3 regions of the Bacillus sp. TL12 genome follow, and region 1 is predicted to be linked to each of the others. Evidence: predicted binding sites of a transcription regulator. Region 1 holds the regulator's gene; each other region holds the start of a gene.

Region 1 (10,778 bases):
ACTTTCAGGCCATATCCCCGATATTATACGACGGCTGTAATATTCATTTTTCGCATCAATTACATACTCATATTAACTCACACACAGGTATATGTCAATCTAAAAGCGAACATTTTTACACAAACACATATTTTCGTTCGTATAAATAGATTAAAAAAGATCCATCTATGCATAAAATCATAGATGGATCTCCCTTTAAGCGAATAAACCTTATTCTATTCCCACTCGATTGTTGCTGGTGGCTTACTCGTTACATCATACACGATACGGTTAACGTGTTTTACTTCGTTTACGATACGTACAGAGATTTTCTCTAATACGTCCCAAGGGATACGTGCCCAGTCAGCTGTCATACCATCGATAGATGTTACTGCACGAATACCTACTGTGTAGTCGTAAGTACGCTCGTCACCCATAACACCTACACTACGCATGCCAGGAAGTGCAGTGAAGTATTGCCAAATTTCACGGTCTAAGCCTGCTTTTTTGATTTCTTCACGTAAAATTGCATCAGATTCACGAACAATTTCTAATTTCTCTTCTGTAATTTCACCTAATACACGAATACCAAGTCCTGGACCTGGGAACGGTTGACGCCATACGATTTCATCAGGAATTCCTAGTTCTGATCCTAATACACGTACTTCATCTTTAAATAACGTATTTAATGGTTCAATTAATTTGAATTGCATATCTTCTGGAAGTCCGCCAACGTTATGATGAGACTTAATTGTTTGTGCAGTTGCTGTACCACTTTCAACGATGTCAGTGTACAGTGTACCTTGTGCTAAGAAGTCCATTCCTTCTAATTTAGAAGCTTCATCATCAAATACGTAAATAAATTCGTTACCGATAATTTTACGTTTTTGTTCTGGATCTTCAACGCCTTTTAATTTATTCATAAAGCGTTCTTTCGCATCCACTTTAATAACGTTCATGTGGAAGCCTTCGCTAAATGTTTTCATAACGCCTTCTGCTTCACCTTTACGAAGTAAACCGTGGTCAACGAAAATACATGTTAATTGATCACCGATCGCTTTATGAATTAATACTGCTACAACAGAAGAATCTACACCGCCGCTAAGTGCGCATAGTACTTTTTTGTCGCCAACTGTTTCACGGATCTTTTCTAATTCTACTTCGATAAAGTTCTCCATGTTCCATCCTTCAGAACAACCACATACGCCGAATACAAAGTTTTTGATTAAATCATTTCCGTGCTCAGAATGACGTACTTCTGGGTGGAACTGTACACCGTATAATTTTTGCGCTTCATTGCTCATACCAGCAATTGGACAAGACTCACTTGTTGCATCTACTACGAAACCTTCTGGTAAACCTGTTACTAAGTCACCATGGCTCATCCATACAACTTGCTCTTCTGGAAGGTTTGCATATAATTTTGATTCGTTCTCTACTTTCAGAACTGCTTTTCCGTACTCACGATGGTTTGCACGTTCTACTTTTCCACCAAAGTGTTGTGTCATCAGCTGCATGCCGTAGCAAATACCAAAGATCGGTAAGCCTAATTCAAAGATTTTTTCATCACAGTGGAATGCATTTTCACCATATACACTGTTTGGTCCACCAGAGAAAATAATCCCTTTTGGATTCATTGCTTTAATTTCTTCTGCAGTAATTGTATGTGGATGAAGTTCACTGTATACACCGAACTCACGAATTCGACGTGCAATTAACTGATTGTATTGACTCCCAAAATCTAAAACGATAATCGTATCGTGCTGTTTCTTCAAAATAATCACCCCAACGTTAGTTCTCGTATATAAATATTTTCACCAATTTGGCAAAAAGCATTACCAATATAATAAAAAAAGCCAGTCCTCCGCCCTCAGTCTCATAACAAAGAAAAGGCAGGGGTCTGACTTTATAAAGATAGTATTCCGCTCTTTATAAATATAAGACGCACTGCCTTCATAGTCAGGTTGTTTACGGTAACCCGGTAGAGACTCTCAAACCATATCATTGAGGATATATGAAGGATTGTTTTATATTATCTTCCTAGATTCTAACAATGAAGTATCGATATGGTCAAGAGAGAAAGCGACAAAATTCTACAGAAATTATTTTCCTTGTACAATAAAACTTTTCTTCACTATAAATATAGAGGTTTCATATACATCCACTTCTATATAAATACAGATTGAAAAACTAACACAAAACCATTCCTTTTAGATGGAAGAGAGGATCCGTTCACGAGTAGAAGCGGTCAGTACCTGTTTTAGCGCTATGCCACGTAAAAACAGAAAGAGAAAACGAGTGGAGATCTTCTTTTGTTTTCATAACCGCGACTTACTTCTAGATTGAAAAATTCAAATGGATATATAAATGAAAAAACAAAAAAAACATCCACCTCTATATAGAGATGGATGTTCCGCCAGCGGATGAAATTACATCATGCCGCCCATACCGCCCATGCCCATGCCGCCCATGTCAGGCATTGCTGGTGCATTTGGTTCTGGTTTGTCAGCAACTACAGCTTCAGTTGTTAAGAACATAGCTGCAACAGATGCTGCGTTTTGAAGTGCAGAACGAGTTACTTTTGCTGGGTCTACGATACCAGACTCAAGCATGTTTACCCATTCGCCAGTAGCTGCGTTGAAACCAACGCCTACTTTTTCGCCTTTTAGACGTTCTACAACTACAGATCCTTCTAGACCAGCATTGATTGCGATTTGGCGAACTGGCTCTTCTAATGCACGAAGTACAATGTTGATACCTGTTGCTTCGTCACCTTCAGCTGAAATAGAAGCTACTTTAGTGTATACGTTCATAAGTGAAGTACCGCCACCTGCAACAATACCTTCTTCTACTGCTGCACGAGTTGAGTTAAGTGCATCTTCAATGCGAAGTTTGCGTTCTTTTAACTCAGTTTCAGTTGCTGCACCTACTTTAATTACCGCTACGCCGCCTGCAAGTTTAGCAAGACGCTCTTGTAATTTTTCACGATCGAATTCAGAAGTAGTGTCTTCTAATTGCGCACGGATTTGACCGATGCGAGCTTCGATTTGTTCAGTGCTTCCTACACCTTCAACTACAGTTGTGTTTTCTTTTGTTACAACAACTTTACCAGCGCGTCCTAAAGATGCAACTGTAGCAGATTTCAAGTCACGACCTAGTTCTTCAGTGATTACTTCGCCACCAGTTAAGATTGCGATATCTTCAAGCATTGCTTTACGACGGTCACCAAATCCAGGAGCTTTAACAGCTACTACATTGAATGTACCACGAAGTTTGTTTACTACTAATGTAGCTAACGCTTCGCCTTCTACATCTTCTGCAATGATAAGAAGTGGTTTACCTTGTTGTACCACTTGCTCTAACACTGGTAAGATTTCTTGAATGTTAGAAATCTTTTTGTCAGTGATTAAGATGTATGGGTTATCAAGGACTGCTTCCATTTTGTCAGAATCAGTAATCATGTAAGGAGATGCATATCCACGATCAAATTGCATACCTTCTACTACATCTAATTCTGTTGTGAAGCCTTTAGATTCTTCTAAAGTAATAACGCCGTCGTTACCAACGCGCTCCATTGCCTCAGCAATTAGTTTACCTACTTCTTCGTCAGCAGCAGAGATAGCAGCTACTTGCGCGATAGAAGATTTACCTTCGATTGGTTTAGAAATCGTTTTTAATTCTTCTACTGCCGCAACAACAGCTTTTTCGATACCTTTACGAAGGCCCATTGGGTTCGCACCAGCTGTTACGTTTTTTAAACCTTCACGAATCATAGCTTGTGCTAATACAGTTGCAGTTGTTGTTCCGTCACCAGCTACGTCATTGGTTTTGCTAGCAACTTCTGCTACTAATTTTGCACCCATGTTTTCGAATGCATCTTCTAATTCGATTTCTTTCGCGATTGTTACACCATCATTTGTAATAAGTGGTGAACCGAATTTTTTCTCAAGTACAACGTTGCGACCTTTTGGTCCAAGTGTTACTTTTACTGCGTTTGCAAGAGTGTCGACACCACGAAGCATCGAACGACGTGCTTCTTCACTAAATTTAATATCTTTTGCCATAATAATTGACCCCCTTGGATTTTTAAAATGTATATAATTAACCGATAACTGCTAAAATGTCACTTTCACGTAAAATCAAGTAGTCTGTACCTTCATATTTCACTTCAGTACCTGCATATTTTGAGAAGATGATAAGATCACCTGCTGCTACCTCTAAAGCAACACGCTCACCATTTTCAAGCACTCGACCAGTACCTACTGCAATAACTTTACCCTCTTGTGGTTTTTCTTTTGCAGTGTCTGGTAATACAATACCACTTGCTGTTTTTTCTTCTGCTTGAACAAGCTCAATTACAACGCGATCACCTAATGGCTTTAGCATGAACAATAACCTCCTCATTTTCCTATGTAAATTTTCTTTATTAGCACTCAAAGACCACGAGTGCTAACACACTTATAATAATAAATAATCTAATTTTCTTTTGCAAGTAAAAAAATCATAATTTTTTCGCAAATTACTAGATAAACTTTTTCTATACGCCTTTCTAAAAAATAATTCTCCCTTATAACCATTATTAAGAAGGCACGCGATATATGAATCGGCTTTTCCACTTATCGTATGTTACAATATGAAAGATGCCATAAGTTATTTTCTCTATAGGCACTGCTTTTTCCTGTTATCTATTTCATTTTCAAATAAAGATTTACAAAAAAATCATAATCCAAACGGTTATTACGTATCCCACAGCGGGATGTTTACATGTTATCTCGCCTTATCTCATAAACTAGAGTTAGAAAGGATGGTTAACCCATTTGAAAAAACAATATTGGTGGATTATAGTTACATATATTCTGATGCAACTATCGGGAATTGTTGGAATATGGCTCCTTTTCAAAACAGGGCTATATGATAATATGGCAGTTTCACGAGAGCAAAAAATGCAAATCATGGCTGGTCACTGGTCAATCATCAGCTTTTTCATTGCATTATGTATTATACTTTGGCTACTTAGAACCGATATTCGCGATAGACATTTAGATACGAAGCGAGCTAGTGTTCCTGCGACAATCGGCTGGATTTTTATTGGTTTCTTTTTAGCTATGTTTGCTCAAATACTTGCAGCTAATATTGAAATGCGATTATTAGGGATTAATCCTGGTTCTCAAAACACACAAGATTTGATGGAAATAGCAAGAGCTACTCCATGGTTTCTTATTGTTATATCAATCATTGGCCCTATTTTAGAAGAGATTGTCTTTAGAAAAATTTTATTTGGAACTCTCTATAAAAGATTTAATTTCTTTATCGCGGCAATTATTAGTTCGCTTGTTTTCGCAGCAATTCACTTTGATTTTACACACTTGTTAGTATACACTTCCATGGGACTTGTTTTCGCTTTTCTATATGTGAAAACAAAACGAATCATCGTTCCTATTATGGCTCACGTTGCCATGAATACATTAGTCGCAATAACTCAAGTACTAGTAAGTAACGAACAAATACAAGAAATGATTAAACAAGCAGAAAAAATGCAAGGATTTATCGGAGGATTTTAAATATGAGGAACTCACCATTGTTCATGGCAGCACTGTATTTCCTTCTTGGATGTGTCTTCACACGTTTCGCAATTACGAACGTTACAGATACAATTTGGAACTTTGGGACACTGCTGTTTGCTGCTATGGCAACAATTGATTTTAATTTGGCACTTCGACTTATCTTAGTCAAATTTACAAAGAAAAAGCAACAATAAAACGCAGAGGGATTTCCTCTGCGTTTTATTGTGGATAATTTTTCAAAAAATAAACGAGTGTTTGTAATTCTACAGCTAAATCAATATGATGAATTCTTATATTTTCTGACACATTTAATCGCGCCGGTGTAAAATTTAAAATTCCGTGTACATTTGTTTCAGCCAATCGATCTGCTACAGCTTGTGCAACGGTAGCAGGTACTGTTAATATTGCCACTTGTATCTCATTTGTTAAACGATCTTCTAATTCATCCAAATGATATACAGGAATTCCTCCGATTTCTTTTCCAACTTTCTCTTCATTAACATCAAATGCCATTTCAATCTTTGTATTATTATTTTTAGTGAAATTATAATGTAAGAAAGCGGTCCCTAAATTACCCACTCCAATAAGTGCTACACGTGTTATATCATCTTGATCAAGCGTTTCTCGAAAGAACGATAATAAATAATTTACATTATATCCATAGCCCTTTTTCCCTAACGCTCCAAAATATGAAAAATCTCTCCGAATTGTTGCTGAGTCTACCTTTACAGCTTCACTCAATTCTGCCGATGAAACACGTTGCTTACCAGAAAGAGATAAGTTTTGGATAAATCGATAGTATAGAGGCAATCGTTTGGCAGTGGCCTGTGGAATCTTTTGCTGATCCATGTAACCTCTCCTCTCTTCCTATCTTTGTTCACAGATTTAAAACAAATACATAAGTTTAGCACTTATGACTTTCCTTGTATAATAGAGAGAAGACTTCTCTCTTTATTTTAAACTATACACTATTTTTAGTATGATTGAGAAATATAAACATGGCAAAGTTAAGAAATTATTTGAGGTGAAAACATTGATTTTATTACAAGTGAATGGGCTTTCAAAATTATACGGTGCTGAAACAATTCTTGCAAACATTAAATTGGAAGTTCAAACAAGAGATCGTATTGCACTAGTTGGTCGAAATGGTGCTGGAAAATCTACATTATTAAAAATAATTGCTGGTGAACTATCTCACGATGGCGGAGAAATTATAAAACCAAAGGATGTCTCTATCGGATATTTAGCCCAAAATACTGGCTTAGAAACAACCTTAACAATTTGGGATGAAATGCTTACTGTCTTTTCTCACCTGCAACAAATGGAAAAGAAACTTCGAAGGCTAGAGCACGAAATGGGGCAGGAAGAGAACTTTTCAAATACTGCTACGTACGAGAAATTACTCGCTGATTATGATCAACTACAGTTAGACTACAAAGATCAAGGCGGTTACCAATATGAAGCAGATATTCGCTCCATTTTAAGTGGACTTGGTTTTCCAGTGGAAACACACCAAACAACAATTTCTACGTTAAGTGGCGGACAGAAAACAAGACTTGCTCTTGGGAAGTTACTGCTTACAAAACCAGACTTACTCATCTTGGACGAGCCAACAAACCACTTAGATATTGATACATTAACATGGCTTGAACAATATTTACAAGGCTATCCTGGCGCTATTTTAATCGTGTCCCACGATCGCTACTTTTTAGATAAACTTGTTACACAAGTATATGAAATTTCTAATAAAGAAAGCAGACGATATGTTGGTAACTACAGTAAATATTTAGATTTAAAAGCTGCACTATATGAGCAAGAAATGAAACGTTATGAGAAACAACAAGAGGAAATTGCGAAACTTGAAGACTTCGTCCAAAAAAATATTGCCCGTGCGTCTACAACAAAACGTGCACAAAGTCGTCAAAAGCAGTTAGACAGAATGGAATTACTAACTCGGCCATTAGGTGACTCTAAATCTGCATCCTTCCACTTTGATATCGAAAAACAAAGCGGAAACGACGTATTACAAGTAAAAGATGTTTCTATCGGATATGACAAAGAACCAATCATTGAACATGTAAACATGCGCTTAACCCGTGGTGATAGCGTTGCATTAGTCGGTCCAAATGGTATTGGAAAATCTACATTATTAAAATCAATTGTGAATAAATTAAACACACTAAGCGGTGAAGTTTCTTTCGGTTCAAATGTATCTATTGGATATTATGATCAAGAACAAGCAAACTTAACATCATCTAAGCGTGTTTTAAATGAATTATGGGATGATTATCCGCTAGAGCCGGAAAAAGAAATTCGTACGATACTCGGTAACTTTTTATTCACAGGGGATGATGTATTAAAGCCTGTATCTTCTCTAAGTGGTGGTCAAAAAGCTCGATTAGCTCTAGCGAAATTAATGATGCAAAAATCAAACCTACTCATTCTCGATGAGCCAACAAACCACCTTGATTTAAATAGTAAGGAAATTCTAGAGAATGCCTTAATTGATTATCCAGGAACTCTTTTATTCGTTTCGCATGATCGCTATTTTATTAACCGTGTCACAACTACAGTTGTTGAGTTATCGACAGCTGGTGCACAAGAATATTTAGGTGATTATGACTACTATATTGAAAAGAAAAATGAAATGATTGAACGTGCTGAGTTTGAAAAACAAGAAGAAGATGCACCAGTCCAAAAAACTATTGCTCAAGAGAAATTAAATTATCTTGAAGAAAAAGAGCGTAAAAAACAGGAGCGTCAGCGTGCCCGAAAAATTGAAGAAATCGAACAAAACATTGTAACGTTGGAAGAGGAAATTGCAAAATTAGAAGAGGAACTATGCCTTCCTGAAGTATACGCTGATTATGAAAGAGCTAGTGAAATTACAACAGCAAAGCAAACAAAACAAGAACAATTAGAGAAGTTTATGGCTGAATGGGAAGAATTACACGTATAATCCCTATATATTCATAGGTCGAAAACAAGGTAGTTGAAAGCCATTCAACTACCTTGTTTATTTTTCAATACAAATAGTCAAAGGTCTGACCTCAACACTATTATCCACAACCTTATACACATATCCACCTTTATTATATAAACACAAAAATAACTTTTCCACATTATCAACAAACCAGAAAAAAGTTATACACATTTAATACTCACAATAAAACCCATATTATCAACAGATAATATGGGTTTTATCCACAGGTTGTGGTTAATTATGTGTATAACTATGCTTCAATATCTAATCCTGGATTTGCATTTAAAGCCAATGTTGCACGTTTTCCTTGTTCATATGCAATTGTGCCCGCTGCTGCAATCATCGCTGCATTATCTGTGCACAAGGATAACGGTGGAATAATAAGCTCAATTTCTTCTTTTTTTGCAAACTCTTCCTCTAAACGTGCACGAAGTCCTTTGTTTGCTGCAACACCACCAGCAAGCAATACTTGTTTTACATCATACGCTTCTGCTGCACGCGCTGCTTTCGTCACAAGTACATCTATTACGCTCGCTTGGAAGCTAGCTGCTAAATCTTCTGGCGCAATTTCTTCACCACGTTGTTTTGCGTTATGCACAGTGTTGATAACTGCTGATTTCAATCCACTAAAGCTGAAGTCATACGAATCCGGCTCTAGCCATGCACGAGGTAAATCAATTGTCGGCTTTCCTTCATGGGCAAGACGATCAATATGAGGCCCCCCTGGATAAGGCATCGATAATGTACGTGCAACCTTATCATATGCTTCTCCTGCTGCATCATCTCTCGTTTCACCAATCACTTCAAATGAACCATGTTCCTTCATATACACAAGCTCTGTATGTCCTCCAGACACAACAAGTGATAATAATGGGAATTGTAGTTCTTTCACTAAACGATTCGCGTAAATATGCCCAGCTATATGATGAACGCCAACAAGAGGAATATTATGTGCAAATGCAATTGCTTTCGCTGCATTTACACCAATTAAAAGTGCTCCTACTAAACCCGGTCCTTCCGTCACAGCAATTGCATCAATATCTTCAAATGTAATGTTCGCTTGTTTTAACGCTTCTTCTAGTACAACTGTAATTTGTTCTACATGATGACGCGATGCAATTTCTGGTACCACCCCGCCAAAACGCTTATGGCTTTCAATTTGCGAAGCGACAACGTTTGCCACTATTTCTTTTCCATTTTTCACAACTGCTACAGCTGTTTCGTCACAGCTCGTTTCAATACCAATTATAATCGTATTTTTTTCCATTATATATTCACCCACATTACAAGACCATCTTCATAATTGTCTGTATAGTATCGTTTCCGAATCCCACCATTTTGGAATCCATATTTTCGGTATAACTGTTTCGCTACTTCATTTGACACACGAACTTCAAGTGTCATTGTTTTCGCTCCCATTTCCCTTGCTTGATTCATTATTTCTTTCATCAAGGCATCTCCTAGTTTTTGACCGCGGTATTCTGGCAAAATGGCTATGTTCGTAATATGTGATTCATCAATAATTATCCACAATCCACAGTATCCGATTACCACATCATCTTTTTCTACGACAACATAATGTGCATACTCATTCGTCGTTAATTCACGATAAAATGCATCAGCAGTCCAAGGCGTTGGGAAAGACGCTTCCTCAATAGCTACAATTTGAGGAATGTCATCAGTCGTCATCTTTCTAAATGCAATACCCATTATGATAACCCCTATTGTTTCTGACTTTCTAGCCATTTTGTTTCTGCTTCTGCTAAACGGAGGTAGCTTGGAACAAATGTATGCACACTTTGCTCCTCTTTTTGTAATCCTAAAAATGCAAGCTCACTTGGTCTTGGGTTGTTCTTTGTACAAGAAGCAAACACAGCTTGGTTCCCTAAATATTCTACAATCGTTTCTTTATGTTGAGCTACGTCATTTCCGATAAATAAAACAGGTTGTCCCTTATCTTTTAACATCTGTAACCAATCCACAATAAGAACGATTCGATCATCTTCTATAGAAGATAACTGCTCTTCTTTATATGTATACAGGCCCGTATAAATTTGTCCGCGACGTCCATCAAACAATGGACAAATAACACCTTGAAAATTAGCTCCGTTCGCCGCCACTACTTCTAAGCTAGACACACCGACAATCGGTATTTGCAATGACCAAGCTAATGTTTTTGCAACCGTCACACCAATTCGAACCCCTGTATAAGATCCAGGACCAGCCGCTACAACGATTTTATCTAACTCTTT
Region 2 (10,778 bases), on a different contig from region 1:
GGAAAAAGGTTGAAAAAGATTGGGATAAAACATTTAGTAAGGTTCCAATCAAATATAACGTAAAGATAACAATCCAAGACTATGGTGCGGAAGGATCTTAGAACGAAGATTCCTTATCTAATATTGTTTTATCAAATAAGAAAAATAAAACCAATTGATTTTCTCCTCATTATCTGCCAAGCTTAAGAAGATAAAATACTTCAGAGAAAGAAATGTATAGGTGAAGAATATGATCGAAATCAAGACTTCCACACTTAGCGATGGAGAATTTAATAGAGGGGTATTCGCAACACGTGATATAAAAAAAGGCGAGCTTTTACATGAAGCGCCAGTGATCTCTTATCCGAATGAACAGCATGAGTTTATAGAGAAAACGTTACTTGCTGACTACGCATTTGAGTATGGAGTGAATCATACGGCAATTCTTTTAGGTTACGGTATGTTATTTAATCATTCTTATACGCCTAATGCGACGTATGAGATCGTTTTTGAGAATCATACGTTTAAATTCTTTGCTTACAAGGATATAAAAGCAGGGGAAGAGATTCTAATCAACTATAATGGTGACGTTGATGATGATGAGTTGTTATGGTTTGATAGAGAAAAAGAGGAAAATGATAAGTAATCAAGCGCAAAAAGGGCACATTCGATTGGATGTGCTCTTTTGTATGGAATAAAAATCAATTTTTTTGAAACCAAATCGTCCGTTTATCTATCTAATAAGTGAAAGGAGGGATACGATGAATGAAATCAAATTAGTCAAAATTCAATTAAAATAATATGAAAAAAAGGATGCCTTTAACATATAAAGAGGCATCCTTTTATATTACAAGAGCCTTACACTTTTGCAATATCTATTGTTGATGTGACAAAATATAGACATTTTTATCAGTTTGAAAAGTTCCTTCTTTAACCATATTTTTTCACATTGACATGCGATATAATAGAGTTTTGTAAAGGAAGAGATTAGATTTAAAATTTTTCTACCTTAAACTTGGTTATATCGGAAAATTTTTGAAGGTAAAGTTTTCTTCTCGATTTTTTGATAAGATAGAGACGGAAGCTATCTTACTAAACTATTTAGGTAATCTATGTGGTGGCCGATTACCTACTTATTTTCAGCATGGCATTACATGTAGAGAAGTAAATAAAATTGTAAGCGAAATGGAAGAAAATAAGAAGAGTAGTTTGAAAATGCCAGAACTATCGAGAAGGTAGGCCATTAATTATTAATAGAAATAGAGGAATCATAGAATGGATATGCAGAAAGTATATGAATATTTAAATACAATTTTACCAAAAGAACATGTAAAACAAGATGAGATGTTAAAGAATCATACGCATATAAAAGTAGGAGGAAAAGCAGATGTATTTGTTGCCCCTACTACTTATGATGAAATTCAAAAAGTTGTAAAGTATGCAAACCAATATAATGTTCCGATTACGTTTTTAGGAAATGGTTCTAATGTTATTATAAAAGACGGTGGTATTCGCGGGATTACAGTAAGTTTAATTCATATTACAGATGTGACTGTGACAGGAACAACGATTGTAGCGCAATGTGGTGCGGCGATTATTGATGTATCACGAATTGCGTTAGATCACTGTTTAACAGGACTTGAATTTGCTTGTGGTATACCTGGTTCAGTTGGCGGAGCGTTATACATGAATGCCGGTGCATACGGCGGTGAGGTTGCATATGTGTTAACGGAAGCTACCGTAATGACAGGTGATGGAGAGTTACGTACTTTAACGAAAGATGACTTTGAGTTTGGTTATCGTAAAAGTACGTTTGCTAAAAATCATTACATTATACTTGAAGCGAAATTTGAACTTGCAGAAGGTGTACGTGAAGAGATTAAAGAAAAGATGGATGATTTAACATTTAAACGTGAATCAAAACAGCCTTTAGAGTACCCTTCATGTGGTAGTGTATTTAAGCGCCCGCCAAATAACTTTGCTGGTAAGCTTATTCAAGAATCAGGACTGCAAGGAAAGCGAATTGGCGGCGTAGAAGTCTCAGTAAAACATGCTGGATTTATGGTAAACGTTGATGATGGGACGGCGCAAGATTATATCGATTTAATTCATTTCGTGCAAAAAACAGTTGAAGAAAAATTCGGTGTGAAGTTAGAAAGAGAAGTAAGGATTATTGGAGAGGATATACAATAATCTTTGAAATTAAGGCGTATAAAAATGTGAATTATTTCAAAATAATGATTGGTTATTATTGACAATGAATTTTAAATTCAATATAATGGCTAATAATTTAACATATGAAATACGTTGAAAGAGCCCAGTAGCAGTTTGTCACTGTTATCGAGAAAGCTAGGGGTTGATGGAACCTAGCACAAACAAACTTGTGAATTACACTCTGGAGTATCTTAGGTAATGCTAAGCGGAGTAGCAAACGATATGATTGCTAAGAGTGGTATGAATAGCTATTGTGCTATTTGTGCAATCTGGGTGGTAACACGGTGAATAATCGTCCCTATGTCTATTGTAGACATAGGGACTTTTTGTTTAAAAATTTTTAAGGGGATGGGAAGAAATGAATATTATTGATGAATTAGAATGGCGCGGTGCTGTGAATCAACAAACAGATGAAGAGGGGTTACGCAAGTTAGTAGAAGAGAAAAAGATCTCCTTGTACTGCGGCGTAGATCCAACTGGTGACAGTATGCATATTGGACATTTAATTCCGTTTATGATGATGAAACGTTTTCAGTTAGCTGGACATCATCCAGTCATTCTAATTGGAGGGGCAACAGGAACAATTGGTGATCCAAGCGGGCGACAAACAGAGCGTCAATTGCAAACGTTGGAACAAGTACAACATAATGTGGATGCATTAACAGCGCAAATGAAAAAGCTATTCGACTTTGGTGGCAATAGTGAAGTGAAAATGGTAAATAACTACGAATGGACACATCAAATCAATATTATTGAGTTTTTACGCGACTACGGTAAAAACTTTAGTATAAACAGTATGTTAGCGAAAGATATCGTAGCAAGTCGTCTAGATACGGGTATTTCATTTACGGAATTCACATACCAAATTTTACAAGCAATGGATTTTCATCACTTATACAAAGAAGAAGGTGTCCAATTACAGATTGGTGGTAGTGATCAGTGGGGGAATATTACGAGTGGTTTAGATTTAATTCGTAAACTAGAGGGGCATGAAGCAAAAGTATTTGGCTTAACAATTCCATTATTATTAAAATCAGACGGTACGAAGTTTGGTAAATCAGCAGGTGGAGCCGTATGGTTAGATCCTGAAAAAACGACGCCATTTGAATTCTACCAATTCTGGGTGAATACAGATGATCGTGATGTGGTTAAGTACTTGAAATACTTTACGTTCTTAACGAAAGAGAGAATTGATGAATTAGCAGTTAAAGTTCAAACAGAGCCACATAAACGTGAAGCACAAAAAGTGTTAGCGGAGGAAATGACCAAATTTGTTCATGGTGAAGAAGCGTTACTGCAAGCAGTAAAAATTACAGCAGCGTTATTTAGTGGGGATATTAAATCGTTAACTGCGGATGAAATTGAACAAGGTTTTAAAGATATGCCAACTTTCCACGCTTCGAAAGAAACAAAAAATATCGTCGAGTGGTTAGTTGATTTAGGAATTGAACCTTCTAGACGTCAAGCGCGTGAAGATATTAATAATGGAGCCATCTTGATGAATGGAGATAAAGTAACGAATGTGAATACAGATGTTACAGCGGAAAATTCATTCGATGGAAGATTTATTATTATTCGTAAAGGTAAAAAGAATTACAGCTTGGTGAAATTAGGAGAATAAAGTTTTGTGATAGGGTAGAAGTGAGGAGAGAGCCTCGCTTCTACTTATTTATACACAATTTCGCCATAAAAAATCAGTAAATTAAGATTATTTTAAAAGGTGTATCTATTCTTTTTGCCGAATAAAAATAATATAGATAATTACGGACAAAAAAAGCCCTGACCGTTACTATGCATGGGCGGACTCTCTTTCATCTAAAAAGAAAGTTTGTATGTCGGATGTTCAATTTGTGCTTATAAATAATACTCATAGTGATCTATATAAATGTCTTTGTTTTTTTTAGATAAATCGTTGCCACGAAGAAAAAAAGAGCCTTGTACTCATTATCTCTTTTTGTTTGAAACATGGCATGGGGCAAAAAAAGGCTCTGACCGCTACTACGCAAGGGCGGATACTCTCTTCCACCCAAAAAGAAATGGTTTTGGATTTAAAAAAGCCCGAATCATGATTCGGGCCAGTAATCGGATTAGTAAGCTAAGCTGAATAATCCTTTAATGTGTGATAAGTAACGAACGTTACTTGCTTCTTTCATTAATGATGCTGGTAGGCCTTTAAGTGGAGTATTGCTTGCTCCGATTGTAGCAACAGCATCTTTGCGTCCTAGACTTGCAAGTGTTCCAGAGTTTACTGGTGCGAACTCTTCGAATGCTTTGCCTTCTAGTGCTGCGTATAAGTTGTATCCAATTAACTCACCCATTTGCCAAGCGATTTGTGCAGTTGGTGGGTATGGACGTCCGTCTGGAGCGAAGACAACAGCGCTGTCTCCAGCAACGAATACGTCTTTGTGAGAAGTAGATTGTAGGTATGCATCAACTGTTGCACGACCACGGTTTACTTCAAGACCTGATTCGCCGATTAATGGGTTACCTTGTACGCCGCCTGTCCAAACGAATGTGTTAGCAACAAGTTTTTGACCGTCTTTTAAGTCGATTTCATTGCCAGCAACGTTTGTTACAGGAAGACCTGTTAAGAATGTAACGCCGCGTGCTTCTAAGCTAGTAGTTGCACGTTCGATTAAGTGGTCTGGCAATACTGGAAGGATTTTTGGACCTGCCTCAACAAGAAGAAGTTTAACTTCTTTTGGATTTACGCCGTGGCTTTTTGCAAGTTTAGGCATAATGTCAGCAAGCTCACCAACTAGCTCAACGCCAGTTAATCCGCCACCACCGATTACGATTGTAGCATCAGCTTCGTTTTTCGTTTTAGCGTATTCACGAATACGGTCTTCAACGTGTTTGTAGATTTTGTTTGCATCAGCAGCAGATTTTAATACCATGCTGTTTTCTTCTAGTCCTGGAATACCGAAGTAAGCAGTTTTACTTCCTAAAGCAACTACAAGTGCATCGTAAGATAAAGTAGTGCCGCCAGCTAGTTTGATTTCTTTGCTATCAACTGAGAATGACTCAACTGTTGCGATTTTAAGATCGATATCTTTACCTTTGAAAAGCTTTGTAAGTGGCATTGCAATTGCTTGCTCAGACACGTTACCAGCTGCAAGGCGGTGTAGTTCAGTGATGATTTGGTGTGTTGGGTATTGGTTAATCACTGTAACTTGTGCTTCTGATTTGCTGTAATATTTACGTACGTTTAAAGCGGCAAGAAGGCCGCCATAACCAGCGCCTAAGATGACAATTTGTTTTGACATAGTATGATATCCCCCGTCTTTACTAATTGTTGTTATAAGTTAAATTATTTATTGTTACGTTCTGCACTAATTTGAAGATAAGCATTTACAAAGCGGAACATTTTTTGTGCTTGTGGGTCTTTTAGTAATTTTAATAGACCGAATAGGCCGATAACTTCGTTGCTTTCGTCAGCACGATCTTTCGCTTCGATTGCAGTTGCAGCCATGCTTTTCACTGTATCTTTTACAGGTTCTACAAGCTCTTGGATTGCACCAACAGTGTCGCTTTTTAATACTTCATCAGTAGCAACAGTTTGAGCGAAGTCATAAGACTTAGTTAAAATGTTAACAAGCTCAGTTAATTTTGGAAGCTGTTCCACTAGTGTTGTTAATGATTCTTGTACCTCAGGTTTTAACAACTGATCAAGTACATCAAGTTGTCCTTGGCTAGCAGAAATTTGTACAGTTTCTTGTTCTGGCTTTGTTTGGGTCATAGTTTCTGGCATCTCCAATTCTCCTTTACGATAGCAATACTCTTATTTTTGATAAGTAAGATAGTAAACGTTTGCGAAACTTTATACAAAGTTTCACAAAACACAATAAAATGCCTTTAAATTTATGACAGCAAGTAAGCTGAAAACATAAATCTAAAACCACAATGTCTTACCTATTATTTATGAACTGTCCGATACATGGCTTGTCCGCATAATGGAAAGTTCCCTTATCGGAAAGTGTATATAATATATATCCTATATTATATACTATATACACCTATGTTAACATAAAAATGATTCCTAATTATTTGATATTGAGCGTATAACCTAGTACTGACAAGGAATGAAAGCGCATAAATTATTTTGTTTAGATAAGAAATGTACATATATATAAAGAGAAAAAGGAAAAAATGGACAAATTTATGTTCATTTTTTCCTTTTTCTTATTGTTCATCCTCTGTAATTAGCATCGATGTGTTACCGTTCTTTTCAAGATGGCACTCTCCCCATGTGCAAAGGGAATCGAGAATTGCTTCTAAGGACCAACCATAGTCGGTAAGCGAGTACTCAACTTTTGGTGGTACTTGGTTATATACCTTCCTTTGAATAACTCCATCTTCTTCTAATTCACGCAATTGTTGCGTGAGCATCTTTTGTGTAATGCCAGGCATTAAACGTTTTAATTCACTTGTTCGTTTTGTCCCTTTTGTTAAGTGACAAAGAATAACGACCTTCCATTTTCCGCCGATTACTTCTAAGGTTGCTTCTACAGGAATATTGTATTTCTTCATATATTACAACCCCTTTAACGAGTCTTTTATAGTTATATGTTACTTTTTAGTGCCTATAGTACTTAAAAGTACGTACTGTTTTTTATGTTGAACATGTTTCATAATAGCATACGTAAGAGGCAAATGAGTAGTACGTTACTAAAAGGTGCCTATGTTACTTTTAGATACCTATCGTACTTTCAAGTGCGTTCTTTCAAAAAAGAATGAAACCATTCATAATAGCAGTTATGAGCAGTAAAACTGTTTTTATTAGAAGATAAAAAGGCCTTTTTATCATACTATTATGATTGGATTTCTCGTATTAAGGAGGAGTTCAATTGAGTTCATATACAGTACCTTCTTCTGGTGTTCAAACGACTAGAGGAAGTATGTTTGCTTTATTAGCATTAGCGATTAGTTCGTTTGGCATTGGTACAACTGAATTTATTAGCGTCGGTTTATTACCATCTATTTCGAAAGATTCGCATGTTTCTGTTACAACGGCTGGTTTAACCGTTTCTTTATATGCGCTAGGAGTAGCATTCGGCGCTCCTGTCTTAACGTCGTTAACAGCTAGTATGTCACGGAAAACGTTATTAATGTGGATTATGATTATCTTCATTATTGGTAATAGTATTGCAGGAATGGCAACAAGTTTTGGTGTACTTCTTGTTGCGAGGGTTATATCTGCATTTGCTCACGGTGTATTTATGTCGATCGGTTCAACGATTGCGGCAGCTCTTGTACCGGAAGATAAACGTGCTAGTGCGATTGCTTTTATGTTCACGGGTTTAACCGTTGCAACCATTACAGGTGTACCGATTGGAACATTTATTGGTCAACAGTTTGGCTGGAGAGCTTCGTTTATGGTTATTGTGGCAATTGGAGTTGTTGCTTTAGTAGCTAACGGTATGCTCATTCCACCGAATTTACGAAAAGGTGCATCGGTATCTTTTCGCGATCAATTCAAGCTTGTAACAAATGGAAGACTGTTACTTGTTTTCGTTATTACTGCATTAGGATATGGCGGGACATTTGTGACGTTTACGTATTTGTCCCCATTATTGCAAGAAGTAACAGGCTTTAAAGCAAGTACAGTTACAGTCATTTTGTTAGTGTATGGGATTGCGATTGCAATTGGGAATATGATTGGCGGTAAGCTATCTAATCGCAACCCAATTCGCGCATTGTTTTTTATGTTTTTCATTCAGGCAATTGTGTTATCTGTGCTCACATTTACAGCGCCATTTAAGGTGGCAGGGTTAATTACAATTATTTTAATGGGGTTATTTGCATTTATGAATGTTCCGGGGTTACAAGTATATGTCGTGATATTAGCTGAGCGCTTTGTGCCGAGTGCTGTAGATATTGCATCTGCTATGAATATTGCGGCCTTTAATGCGGGAATCGCTCTTGGGGCGTACTTAGGCGGTATTGTAACAAATTCATTAGGGTTAATTCATACAGCGTGGGTAGGTGCAATTATGGTAGTCGGTGCAGTTATTTTAACGGCATGGAGTATGAGTTTAGAAAAGAGAGATCAAATGAAACGTGTAGAGGAGAGAAGAGTATAATGAACAATTTACAAAGTACAACAACATTGCATAACGGTGTAGAGATGCCTTGGTTTGGTTTAGGTGTATTTAAAGTAGAGGATGGACCAGAACTTGTAGAGGCTGTAAAAACAGCAATTAAGGAAGGGTACCGCAGCATTGATACAGCTGCGATTTATGGAAATGAAAAAGCTGTAGGAGAAGGTATTCGTGCGGGGATAAAAGAAGCGGGAATTTCTAGAGAAGATTTATTCATTACTTCAAAAGTTTGGAATAGTGATCAAGGGTTTGAGACAACATTAGCTGCATATGAAGAAAGTCTAAAGAAGTTAGAACTTGATTATTTAGATTTATATCTTGTTCATTGGCCTGTAGAGGGAAAATATAAAGATACATGGAGAGCATTAGAAAAGCTATATAAAGAAGGGCGCGTACGTGCAATTGGTGTGAGTAACTTCCAAATTCATCATTTGAAAGATGTAATGGAAGGGGCAGAAGTGAAACCGATGATTAACCAAGTCGAATACCATCCTCGTTTAACGCAAAAAGCATTGCAGGGCTTCTGTCGTGAACAAGGTATTCAAATGGAGGCATGGTCACCTCTTATGCAAGGGCAGTTACTAGATAACCCTACATTACAAGAAATTGCAGATAAATATGGAAAAACAACTGCGCAAATTATCTTGCGCTGGGACCTGCAAAATGAAGTTGTAACAATTCCAAAATCAACAAAAGAGCACCGTATTACCAAAAATGCGGACATTTTCAATTTTGAATTAACAAAAGAAGATATGGAACAAATTGATGCATTAAACGAAAATCATCGCGTTGGTCCAGATCCGGATAACTTTGATTTTTAATAGAAAATAGAAAAGAAGAGTGCAAAAAAGATTTGCGCTCTTCTTTTATGTTCTTAGAAAACTAAATATTCAAACAAAAAGTGTTTACTCCTTATATTGAATAGGATATCTTAAATTTATAATGTGAAACTTTTCTAGGGAGGCGCTTATGAGTAATCATCGTACAAATCATTTTCGAATGTTAATTGTTACTGCACTATTTGCTGCTATTATTGGTATTTTGGCCCAAGTTACAATTCCTTTGCCGCTCGTTCCGATAACAGGACAGACGCTAGCAATTGGTCTTACTGCTACAATTTTAGGTTCACGTTATGGCACTTTATCTGTATTATTATATGTTTTAATTGGTGCAACTGGAATTCCTGTTTATGCTGGATTTAGTGGTGGTTTATCTGTTTTATTCGGTCCTACAGGCGGTTTCCTATTAGCCTTTATCCCGACGGCTTTTTTAATTGGTTTGTTAACTGAAAAAACAAAACTAACATTTTGGAATTCATTAATGGCAAATATTTTAGGGATGCTTGTGACATTAACGATTGGAACTGTATTTTTAAAGTATGTGGCATCACTAGGGTGGCAAGCAACTTTCCTGGGCGGTTTTGTTCCTTTCCTGATTGTAGGTGTAATAAAAGCTGCGTTAGCTGCATGGATTGGAATAAAAGTGCGAGGAGCATTAGTACGTTCGAAATTACTCCTTCAAGAAAGTTAAATAATTTTGAAATAAAAAAGCATAGGATAGCCTGTGCTTTTTTTATTTTGCAGGAATCTAAGTGAAAATGCATAAAAAAATTTTCTAACTAAATAATATACAGTAGTAAATTTGTTATTTTATAAGGGGTTGTAAACATGAATATTAAACAATCGTATAAGTTATTGGTTGCTTTTTTGAGTGTTTTATTTGTATTTGCGAACTTATTATTTCCGCTCCAAAAAGCATCCGCAGAAGTTATGGATCATACAAAGTATCAAATGGATTGGAGTTATAGTAAATCATTAAAGAAACCAATCCGAACGGAACTCATTAAAACCGCAGATGGAAAAATAGCGTACTGCTTAGATGTTTTTTTGAAATCACCAAGTGGTCAAGATTTACCTGAAATAGGTAAGGTGGATATTGGTGTGTACCGTGTGTTGTTAAATGGTTATCCACAAAAAAGTCCGCAAGAATTAGGTGTATCTGATTGGAGAGAGGCGCATTATGCGACGCAACTTGCTGTATGGAATGCGCTTGGACAAGTGAGTATCGATGATTTAGATTTTCGTAATAAAAATGTAGAGAAATTAACGAAAGACATTGTTGCGAAAGCGGCTAGCAGTGAAGAAGTACAAGAAATCACGATGAGCGTTACGCCGTCGGAAAAACAAGAAGCAGTATTAAAAGATGAGTTTTTCGAAACAGGTTTATATACAGTGGAAACAAATGCAAAGAGTGGAACATACAAAGTGCAAGCAACTGGTGCGCCACAAGGAGTTAAGTTTGTGAATGAAAAAGGCGAAACAAAAACAGAATTTAATGTAGGAGAAAAATTCCGCGTGTTAATTCCGAAAGAAACGCCTTCTGGTGAATTTAGCTTTAAAGTATCTGGTAATTTAACGAAATTACAAGGTATTGAACATAAGGGAACAGAAACGATTCAAGACGCAGTAGTTTTATTAGAGCGTA
Region 3 (10,778 bases), on a different contig from region 1:
TATTTCAAAATATCTTTACAGTTTTGCGGGAAAGGAACTGGTTCTGCATTCCAAAGACGAAGTGTGTTCACAGTATCTGTTTCATACCCAACAACCGGAACATCATAAGGAACCGCCATAATGACTTCCGCATCAGTATGACGAAATTCTAAACGACCATTGATTTGCACAGCTTCCACTTGTCCGAAATAACTCACTTCCACAGCTTGATCATGTCTCCTGACTTCCCATACATTTTCATGCCGAAGCCACTGTTCAGGCAACTCCACCTGATATCCATCGACAATTTTCTGATCAAATAAACCATGCTTATAACGAATACCACATCCGTGTCCAGGAAGATTTAAAGATGCCAATGAATCAAGAAAACAGGCTGCAAGGCGGCCAAGTCCTCCATTACCAAGCCCTGCATCCGCTTCACTTTCTTCTAATTCTTTCAAGGAAATTCCAAGTTCTGAAAGACCTTGTTCACATACATCTCGTATTCCTAAATTTAGTAAATTACTACCAAGCAAACGGCCAAGTAAAAACTCAATAGATAAGTAATACATTTGCTTTTGATTCCCTGCCCGGTACCTTTCATTTGTTGTAATCCAGTGCTGATTCATATACTCACGTACCATATGTCCAAGTGTATTATACTGATCACGACTTGTAGAATCTTTGAAACTTTTTCCATACATCGTTTCTAGTTTTTCTAAAAAAGCTGCTTTAAAGCTTTCAACATGAGTAAACATTTTTTCACCACCTAAGAGTGTTTCAGCAAACTTTTATATAGTTCCTTGTATTCAAGAGCCGACTTTTTCCAGCTATAATCTTCTGTCATCGCCTGCTTTACAAGCTGATCCCATACCGGTTTATTATGATAATACTTCAGCGCACGACGAATCGTATGTAACATGTCATGAGCATTAAAATTTCTAAAACTGAAGCCATTTCCAGTCTCCATTTTCTCATTATAAGACTGAACTGTATCATTCAATCCTCCAGTCTCTCTGACAATTGGAATAACACCATACGCCAGTGCAATGAGCTGTCCAAGTCCACACGGTTCAAATAGTGATGGCATTAAAAACAAATCACTACCTGCATATACTTGATGTGCTAACTCTTCATTAAAACCAATATACACTTTTATTTTTTCTGGATACTCATATGCCATCCACTCGAAAAATTGCTCATACTCAGAATCTCCTGATCCTAAAATGATACATTGTACATCCTCTTCCATCATTTCATGAAAGACAGTACGCACTAAGTCGAGACCTTTTTGTTTTGTTAATCTCGTTACCATTGAAATGATTGGTGTATCTTCTTTTTCTGGCAAACCAAAGTAACGCTGCAATGCACGTTTATTTTCTTGCTTATCATATAGCGACTCAGCATCATACTGCGCAGTAATAAATGCGTCTGTTTTCGGATTATATACGCTCGTATCAATGCCATTTACAATCCCGCTCAGCTTATCATTATATTTACGCAACAAACCATCTAGTTTTTCACCAAAAAATTCGTATTGAATCTCTTCCTTATATGTCGGACTAACTGCTGTAATGCAATCTGAAGCGATAATGCCACCTTTCATAAAGTTAACGTTCCCATAGAATTCAAGCTGTTCACTATGAAAATATTCATCACCAAGCTCCAATAAATCATGCATAACTTCACGTGGAAATACACCTTGGAACTGCAAATTATGAATTGTATAAACGGTTTTAATATGTTCATATAACGGGTTGTCCCTATATTTTTCACGTAGTAAAAAATTCACCATCGCTGTATGCCAATCGTGACTATGAAGAATATCCACTTCAAAATCTAAATGCGGCATACACTCTAACACCGCTTTAGAAAAGAAAGAAAAACGTTCTCCATCATCATAATGCCCATACAGAGAATCCCTTTTAAAATAATACTCATTGTCGATTAAGTAATACGTAATCCCATCTTGCTCCCCTTTTAAAATACCGCAATATTGGTTTCGCCAGCCAAGCTGAACATGAATTACCTTATGAAGCGTACATGCTTCTCGTAAATGCTTAGGGATAAGACTGTAGTTTGGAAGTATAATCCGGACATTTACCCCTAATTTTTTCAATTCTTTTGGAAGTGCCCCCGCAACATCTGCTAAACCTCCTGATTTAATAAACGGTACGCATTCTGATACTGCAAATAAAATATTCACGTGTTGTTCCACTGCCTGAAAAGCGTGTACATCTCGGGCCGCCCTTCTTACAGCTTCCTCCCTTCAAATTTTAAATTCATATCATGATGAGCCAGTGAACCTAATTCCACTGGCTATATGGCTCTATTTCAATTTTCCTACATAGAAATTTCGGCTATGAAACCAAAAGAAGTCCTCCACTCGTTTCCTCCTTTTGGTTTTAACTCGGCATGGGGCCAAAAAAGGCCCTGACCGCTTCTATCCATCGCCGGATTCTCTCTTCCACCTAAAATGAAGGTTTTTACCAGTTTTTAATTCTCAAGAATAACTAGTAACATTTTGACTTTGGATACTCCCCTTTTCCACAACATGTGGATTATCAGGTGTTCCTGTTAAAATCACACCATCCTCAATCTTAACATCCTTATCAATAATAACACCGTCTAATATACAATTATCTCCAATTTGGCTCTTTTGCATAATGATGCTATTTCGAATAACGGAACCTTTCCCAACTTTAACAGAACGAAATACAACACTGTTCTCAACTTTCCCTGCAATAATACTTCCATTTGCAATCATTGTATTTTTCACCTTAGCATCTTTCATATAACGTGTTGGTGGTTCATCTTTTACTTTTGTAAAAATCGGTGCTTCTTTCGTAAATAACTGTTTCCAAATCGAAGGCTGCAAAATCTCTAAACTATGTTTATAATAACTTTCAATCGAATCGATCACCGCTACATATCCCATATGTTCATATGTTCCAATGTACAATGATTCCCCCCGCTTTTCTCTAACAACATCAAATAAACTATAATGCTCCATATCTTTATACGTTTCAAATAAATCTAATAATAACTGTTTCTTAAGCACATAGGTTTGCAGGGGAACTCCTTCATGACACACTTCCGTAATATCTGCTTCTGTATGTATATGTCTTTCTAACACTGCTTGAAAATTTATCGCTGTGACAAGATGACTATTTGTAATGACAACGTACTCTTGTCTACTACGTAGAAAATAATCAATATGTCTTCTAAAATGAGCGAAAGAACCAAACTCATCTTGATCACATTGGCAATTCGGAGGAAATAAAAATAAGCCGTCACGTTTTCTATCTAAATCCCATTGTTTTCCTGATCCGAGATGATCCATCAAGGAACGATTTTTATGACTTGTAAAAATCGCAACGCTATGAATATGAGAATTAACCATATTCGAAAGCATGAAATCAATGAGACGATAACGTCCTCCAAATGGTAGTACAGCTAGTGAACGGTGTTCTGTTACTTTCTTTAAAGAAGGAAAGCTCCCCGTTGCATTAATAATTCCTAACATTGATTCTCCCATGTATCTCATCCCCTTTTGTCTATTTGCCTTCTGCGATTAATACAATCTCATCTACATTTTTTTCTGATCGAATTACGGTATTATCCTCAATTACCATCCCTGAGCCAACAATCGCCTTTTCAATCACAACATTTTTTCCAATTCGAGCCCCTGGCATAACAACGGAATCAATAACTAGGCTACCTTTTCCTACCGTTACACCTTGGAATAAAACAGAATGCTTTACATCTCCCTCAATAACGCATCCTTCATTTATCAATGACTCTTCTACTTTGGCATCCTCAGCTATAAATTGTGGTGGTTCATTTGGGTTAACTGAGTAAACGCGCCAATCACGATCATTTAGTTGCAATAAAGATTCATCACGAAGCAAGTCCATATTGGCTTCCCATAAACTTTTAACCGTTCCAACATCTTTCCAATATCCTTGGAACGGATAGGCAATTAATTTCTTTCCTTCATCTAGTAAAAGAGGAAGGACATCTTTTCCGAAGTCATTCGTAGACTCTGGATTTCTTGCATCCATCTCTAAATATTCTTTTAAGATTGCCCAATTAAAAATATAAATGCCCATCGAGGCAAGATTGCTTTTTGGGAACTGGGGTTTTTCCTCAAACTCAACAATCTCCATCTCTTCATTCGTATTCATAATTCCAAATCTACTTGCTTCGTCCCAAGGTACTTCAATAACAGAAATCGAAACATCTGCTTCTTTTTCAATATGGTAATCTAACATCTTACTGTAATCCATTTTATAAATATGATCCCCTGATAAAATCAGAACATATTCAGGATCGTACTGATGCAAATAGTTTAAGTTTTGATAAATCGCGCTTGCTGTTCCTGTATACCATTTCACTCCTGAAGATTCCGAGTACGGGGGCAATACAGTCACGCCGCCATTCACACGGTCTAAATCCCAAGCATTACCGATTCCAATATAACTATGAAGCTCAAGTGGCTGATACTGTGTTAAAATTCCAACCGTTTCAATACCAGAGTTTGCACAATTACTTAAAGTGAAATCAATAATTCGATACTTGCCACCAAATGGAACAGCTGGCTTTGCTAAATTTTTTGTTAAGGCACTTAAACGGCTACCTTTTCCTCCTGCTAGTAACATTGCTACGCACGTCTGCTTTTGAACCATCTTGTTTTTTGCTCCCCTTTCTCGTTTTCACTGGTCGTAAAATAGATACACCAAATGGTGGAATTGTTATTTCTACATGAGCTTCTTGATTATGATACGGCTCTCCTATTGCCTTCAGACGTTTTTTATTCACCTGTCCTGAGCCTCCATATGTTACATCATCACTATTTAAAATCTCGTTATAATACTGGAATGCTGGTACGCCCACTTTATAGTTTTCGTACACAATGTTCGTAAAATTACATACAACGACAAGGATATCTTCATCCTTATCTCCTTTACGAATAAACGAGAAAATACTTTGTTCTCTATTATCAGCATCAATCCACTGAAATCCCTCCTGCGAATGATCCAGCTGCCAAAGTGGCTTAGAGCGCTTATACAATGCTATGAGCACTTTAAAGTAATCATGCATAGAACGATGCATTTCAAAATCATGCAAATTCCAATCTAGATCCTCAAGATCTTTCCACTCATCAAACTGACCAAATTCTCCGCCCATAAAGAGCAATTTCTTCCCCGGATGCGTAAAGAAATACCCATATAATAAACGAAGCTGTGCAAACTTTTCCCAGTAGTCTCCCGGCATTTTGTTTAACAATGATTTTTTTCCGTGAACGACTTCATCGTGAGAGAGCGGCAATATAAAGTTTTCAGAGTAAGCATATAGCAAAGAAAACGTCATTTTCTCATGAATATATTTCCGGTATTCCGGCGCACACTCCATATATTTCAGTACATCATTCATCCAGCCCATATTCCATTTATAATTAAACCCTAGTCCACCTTCATAAGTTGGAGCGGTCACAAGCGGCCAAGCTGTAGAATCTTCTGCAGTCATCAAAAATTTTTCATCCTCTGCAAATACGGCCTCATTTAACTCACGTAAAAAGGAAACCGCATATTCATTACTTTGCTGCCTGCCTTCTTTTTCCCAATACAGCATATTCGCAACCGCATCAACACGAAAGCCGTCGATATGATAATATTTCATCCAAAACAATGCATTTGAAATTAAAAAATTTCGTACTTCCTGTTTCCCTAAATCAAAATTTACTGTTCCCCAAACTTGATTCTCCTGCACATCCAAATCTTTATATTCATAGGTCGGTGCACCATCAAACAAATACAAACCATGAGCATCTTTACAAAAATGCCCTGGTACCCAATCTAAAATGACACCGATTCCATATTTATGACATTCATCGACAAAATACATGAAATCATGCGGTGTACCAAAACGACTTGTTACCGCATAATATCCAGTCCCTTGATATCCCCAAGATCGATCATACGGGTGTTCAACAAGCGGCATAATTTCAATATGAGTAAATTGATGCTCCGCTACATAGGGAATGAGCTCCTCTGCCATTTCTCGGTACAAGTACAAAGAGCCATCTTCTTTCTTTTTCCATGATCCAAAATGCAATTCATAAACTGTCATTGCTTCTTTATAAACTGATTTTCTTTTTTTCTTGCGGAACCAATTGTTATCGTTCCATTTGTATCCCCTTATATCAAAAATAACAGATGCCGTATTTGGTCTTACTTCTGCGTAATTTGCATAGGGGTCTGCTTTTAAAATTGTTTCTCCACTTTTGGTTTCAATCGCATACTTATATATTTCGTTTTCTTCCAAATGTGGTATAAACAATGACCAAATACCCTTTTCTGTCATTTGTATCATCCGATGCCCTTCAACATCCCAATCATTAAAATCTCCAACTACACTCACAACTTTTGCATGAGGAGCCCATACTGTAAATCGTACGCCTTGTATTTCATCCTCTACTGCAAGATGCGCGCCAAATATGTTATAGCTCTCATAACACTTCTTTGAATGAAATTCATACAAACTCTCTTCTATACAATTTGTTACACTCAATATGTTCACCTCACTAAGATGACAGAATTTTTATTACTTTGTAAACATTCGCCGAAAAACTGAAATATCCTTGTGTATTTTTAAATAAATATACGTTTTTTCGTGGGAATTAAAGGTAATATTTAAATTTTTGATAAAATATATCGAATTTTGACGAATATTCATTGAAAGCGTTTTATTTGAGATCATTATTTCACTTGTAATAATATAAGAAAAAAGCACTCTATTTTCGTATAGAGTGCTTTTTTCTATAAACGGCCCTTTTCCAGCAAAAGGGGTATATTTGGGGGATATACAAGGGAACTGGAAAAGGAATTTATACTGCTTTATATAAAAATTCAGAAGCCGGAAGCAGCTTCCTGCTTCTGAATCATTTATCAATTCTATTAAAGTACTGGTGCCATTGTTTCTTTTAATACTTTTACAGAGTGAGCGAATTTCGCTTTTTCTTCTTCGTTTAATTCAAGCTCAACGATTTCACGCACACCTTCGCGGTTAATAACAGCTGGAATACCTACATAAGCGTCTTTCTCACCGTATTGACCTTCTAGGTATGCAGATACAGTTAGCACACTGTTTTCGTTGTTTAAGATTGCTTTTGTTACACGAAGTAGTGACATACCGATTCCGTAGTAAGTTGCACCTTTACGCTCGATAATGTGGTAAGCTGCATCGCGTACATTTACAAAGATTTTATCTAAATCATCTTGGTTGTATTGTTCGTTGTTCGCTAAAATTGTTTCTAATTTTTGTACACCTACTGTAGTGTGGCTCCATACTGGAAGTTCAGTATCACCATGCTCACCAATAATGTATGCGTGAACGTTACGTGGATCTACATCTAAGTAGTCACCTAGCATATAGCGGAAACGAGCAGAGTCTAAAGTTGTACCAGAACCGATTACACGCTCTTTTGGTAATCCAGATTCTTTCCAAGTTACGTAAGTTAAAATATCAACTGGGTTAGTTGCGATTAAGAAAATACCATCAAATCCAGTATCCATAATACTACGAACGATTTGTTTAAAGATTTTTGTATTTTTCTCAACTAAGTCTAAGCGAGTTTCACCTGGCTTTTGTGGTAATCCAGCAGTGATAACAACTAAATCTGCATCTTTACAATCTGCATAGCTACCACTCCAAACTTTTGTTGGTGATGGAGAGAATGGTACCGCATGGCTTAAGTCCATTGCTTCTCCTTCTGCTTTTGCTTCATTTACGTCAACAAGTACAAATTCCTCAGCTACACCTTGGTTGATCATTGAGTAAGCATAACTACAACCTACAGCTCCTGTTCCTACTAATACTACGCGATTGATACCTTTTTTCATGGTAATTTCCCCTCTCTATTGTTCACATTTATTATGATTGTTTAAGTAATTAATTAAAGTACTAATTTAATGTTGTTTAACTTCCTTACACACATATTGTAGCACGAATCATTGTGAATTTATTCACAAATTATGACCTATTTGTGAACTTTTTCACATATAGGAGAAAGTTATCATAATAGGTATGGAATCAATCTCAATGTAAACCTTTTCTTTAGATTGTGAAAACTTATTTTCGTGTAATACTACATAAAAAGCTATTCTTTCGATAGCGTTTCTAGAAAGAATAGCTTTTTATTCAAGACCTTATCTTATTTCCGGCATTAAACGGGTAGAAACTCCAATTCGATTCCATGCATTAATAGTGACAATCTGCATAATGATTTCAGCAATTTGTTTTTCTTCAAAGTATTTTCTTACTTCTTCATATACTTCATCAGGAACATGGGTTTCCGCTACTAATGTAATTGCTTCCGTTAAAGCAAGCACCGCACGTTCTTCCTGCGTAAAGAATGGTGTCTCACGCCAAGCATTAAGCGCATAAATACGTTGCTCTGTTTCCCCTAGTTTTCGCGCATCTTTCGTATGGAGATCAATGCAATACGCACATCCATTAATTTGAGAAGCCCTAATTTTAATTAGCTCTTTCAATATCTCATCGATACTTGTAGTCATCAAGTATTTTTCTAATCCCGCCATTGCCTTATAACCTTCTGGATTTACCTTTCCCATTAAAAATCTCGTTTCCATTGTATATTCCCTCCATCAAATCAAATTAGTTTGTACTTTGACACCAGGATATTTAACAAGATTTTTCATGTATTATTGAAAATCAATATCTGCCGTAAAATATTTAATTCCCAACAGAAACTCTAATAAACAACATGCATAGCATCTTTTTTATATCCTGTCACTTATAAGACAAATTAGCTGTTCCATTTGTGACAAAATACAAAAAGAGATCTTAAAATAAAGACCTCTTTTTTCAATTTCATGCTATAGAACTGGAATATGCTTTAATTTATCAGGATTGACTATAATATAGATTCTTCTAATAGATTCTCCACTTTCATTCCACTCAAAACATATGGCTTTTTCTGCACGTCCCTTATTCCTTGCTAAAATACCAAATTGACCATTTATTATAGTTGGGAGAACCTCCAATTGGAAGAATCCTCGTGAAGCAATAGCCTCCAGAAACATTTGAATACGTTGTTTACCCAGAATCGGAAATATAGCTGCACGCACTTTACCACCTCCATCAGTAACGAGGGTTGCATCTGCTGTCAGTAAATTAATAAATTCCTCAAAATCCCCTGTTTCTGAGCCTCTAATAAAGGTATGTATCATTTTTTCTGTATGATCCGATTGTTGTGGATGTACTGGTATTTCAGGCCGTATCTTCTCTTTGCAACGGCTGTAAATCTTTCGACAATTCGCCTCTGATTTGTTTAAAATCTCCGCTATTTCTCGATAATCGTACCTGAGAGCTTCCCTTAAGACAAATACAGCTCTTTCAAGAGGTGTTAAATTCTCTAACAGTACAAGAAATGCATAGGATACTCTTTCATTTTGAATTATAGTTTCCATAGGATTTAGCTTCATCGTATCTATTTCCGGTTCTGGAAGCCATTCCCCTGTATATACTTCTCTCTTTTTCTGAGCTGATTGCAATATATTTAAACAATGGTTTGTCGTCATTTTAATTAAATACGCCTTCTTATTTCTAAGTGATTCTTGGTTCACATGTTGACTTTTAATAAGTATATCTTGTGCAACATCTTCCGCATCACTAACAGAGCCAAGCAAGCGATAAGCAACAGCGTAAATCAACGGCTGATAGGTTCGATACAAGGTTTCAAAATCCATACCATCACTCCATTCTATAGTGTGTTTCAATATAAAAATATATGATTTGTTATATTGAAAAGATTATCTTTCTGTTACGAAAGATTTGTGTAATTTAGGAAAGTGGAAAGAGGTGATATTATGAAGAATAACATTCGAGAAAGTAAAAAAATAGCTATCCCCATACTTTGGATAATTTCGTTACTTATCGCTACACTACTCGTTTTTATAACAACAAAATTATATCCAACTATCAATTTACAGATTAGCATGATTTTATTCTTTATAATAGATATTGGATTTATAATCGCCCTTATTTTAGGAGTTATGACAAAGAAAACTAGTATAGTGATTTTCAGTGTTATATCTAATGGCATATTTTTTATACTGCTATCTATTTTTATTTTTTTACTATTAATTGCTCATGGAATTTCAGAACCGTGAATCCCCCCTTGGCTCTTTCCTGCACGTTCTTAAGGAAGGGCATTTCTGGTTGAGTACTGGTGAACACAAAAAAGAGATAGCAGACTATGCTATCTCTTTAAGTATGACCCGTACGGGATTCGAACCCGTGTTACCGCCGTGAAAGGGCGGTGTCTTAACCACTTGACCAACGGGCCAGTTCTGGCAGAGAAGAAGGGATTCGAACCCTCGCACCGCGTTAGCGATCTACTCCCTTAGCAGGGGAGCCCCTTGAGCCACTTGGGTACTTCTCTATATAATATGGCTCCGCAGGTAGGACTCGAACCTACGACCGATCGGTTAACAGCCGATAGCTCTACCACTGAGCTACTGCGGAATAATGGTGGGCCTAAATGGACTCGAACCATCGACCTCACGCTTATCAGGCGTGCGCTCTAACCAGCTGAGCTATAGGCCCCCAATAGAAAAGCGGGTGAAGAGAATCGAACTCTCGACCAGAGCTTGGAAGGCTCTTGTTTTACCACTAAACTACACCCGCATGAAATTTAAAAATAAATGGTGAGCCATGAAGGACTCGAACCTTCGACCCTCTGATTAAAAGTCAGATGCTCTACCAACTGAGCT

The links. The regulator Rex, encoded in region 1, represses fermentation and respiration genes when NADH is low (regulators of the CRP and FNR family bind a similar motif). The targets are predictions, from matches to a motif close to TTGTGAAATATTTCACAA.
Region 2: the regulator Rex is predicted to act here: its motif matches at 6,004-6,021, upstream of LOK41_RS18960 (DUF1641 domain-containing protein).
Region 3: the regulator Rex is predicted to act here: its motif matches at 7,995-8,012, upstream of LOK41_RS01965 (L-lactate dehydrogenase).

The regions. Positions count from the first base shown of each region.
Region 1 covers NZ_JAJJBY010000051.1:805-11,582, reverse strand. Annotated here, with positions in the region: purine riboswitch at 1-51, opposite strand, end outside; gene guaA (glutamine-hydrolyzing GMP synthase) at 216-1,754, opposite strand; purine riboswitch at 1,916-2,017, opposite strand; gene groL (chaperonin GroEL) at 2,409-4,043, opposite strand; gene groES (co-chaperone GroES) at 4,081-4,365, opposite strand; gene LOK41_RS25310 (CPBP family intramembrane glutamic endopeptidase) at 4,797-5,540, shown strand; gene LOK41_RS25305 (YdiK family protein) at 5,543-5,737, shown strand; gene LOK41_RS25300 (redox-sensing transcriptional repressor Rex) at 5,763-6,392, opposite strand; gene LOK41_RS25295 (ABC transporter ATP-binding protein) at 6,577-8,502, shown strand; gene tsaD (tRNA (adenosine(37)-N6)-threonylcarbamoyltransferase complex transferase subunit TsaD) at 8,777-9,793, opposite strand; gene rimI (ribosomal protein S18-alanine N-acetyltransferase) at 9,793-10,236, opposite strand; gene tsaB (tRNA (adenosine(37)-N6)-threonylcarbamoyltransferase complex dimerization subunit type 1 TsaB) at 10,248-10,778, opposite strand, start outside.
Region 2 covers NZ_JAJJBY010000023.1:132-10,909, reverse strand. Annotated here, with positions in the region: gene LOK41_RS18990 (Ger(x)C family spore germination protein) at 1-101, shown strand, start outside; gene LOK41_RS18985 (SET domain-containing protein) at 230-625, shown strand; gene LOK41_RS18980 (hypothetical protein) at 1,015-1,218, shown strand; gene murB (UDP-N-acetylmuramate dehydrogenase) at 1,255-2,172, shown strand; T-box leader at 2,278-2,496, shown strand; gene tyrS (tyrosine--tRNA ligase) at 2,552-3,814, shown strand; gene LOK41_RS18965 (NAD(P)/FAD-dependent oxidoreductase) at 4,281-5,459, opposite strand; gene LOK41_RS18960 (DUF1641 domain-containing protein) at 5,504-5,944, opposite strand; gene LOK41_RS18955 (winged helix-turn-helix transcriptional regulator) at 6,376-6,723, opposite strand; gene LOK41_RS18950 (MFS transporter) at 7,092-8,276, shown strand; gene LOK41_RS18945 (aldo/keto reductase) at 8,276-9,115, shown strand; gene LOK41_RS18940 (biotin transporter BioY) at 9,264-9,824, shown strand; gene LOK41_RS18935 (thioester domain-containing protein) at 9,962-10,778, shown strand, end outside.
Region 3 covers NZ_JAJJBY010000002.1:194-10,971, reverse strand. Annotated here, with positions in the region: gene LOK41_RS01990 (glycogen/starch/alpha-glucan phosphorylase) at 1-737, opposite strand, end outside; gene glgA (glycogen synthase GlgA) at 749-2,185, opposite strand; gene LOK41_RS01980 (GlgC family sugar phosphate nucleotidyltransferase) at 2,483-3,517, opposite strand; gene LOK41_RS01975 (glucose-1-phosphate adenylyltransferase) at 3,537-4,667, opposite strand; gene glgB (1,4-alpha-glucan branching protein GlgB) at 4,615-6,552, opposite strand; gene LOK41_RS01965 (L-lactate dehydrogenase) at 6,939-7,883, opposite strand; gene LOK41_RS01960 (carboxymuconolactone decarboxylase family protein) at 8,190-8,633, opposite strand; gene LOK41_RS01955 (RNA polymerase sigma-70 factor) at 8,880-9,752, opposite strand; gene LOK41_RS01950 (hypothetical protein) at 9,873-10,175, shown strand; tRNA gene LOK41_RS01945 (tRNA-Glu) at 10,280-10,351, opposite strand; tRNA gene LOK41_RS01940 (tRNA-Ser) at 10,357-10,447, opposite strand; tRNA gene LOK41_RS01935 (tRNA-Asn) at 10,456-10,530, opposite strand; tRNA gene LOK41_RS01930 (tRNA-Ile) at 10,535-10,611, opposite strand; tRNA gene LOK41_RS01925 (tRNA-Gly) at 10,622-10,692, opposite strand; tRNA gene LOK41_RS01920 (tRNA-Lys) at 10,711-10,778, opposite strand, start outside.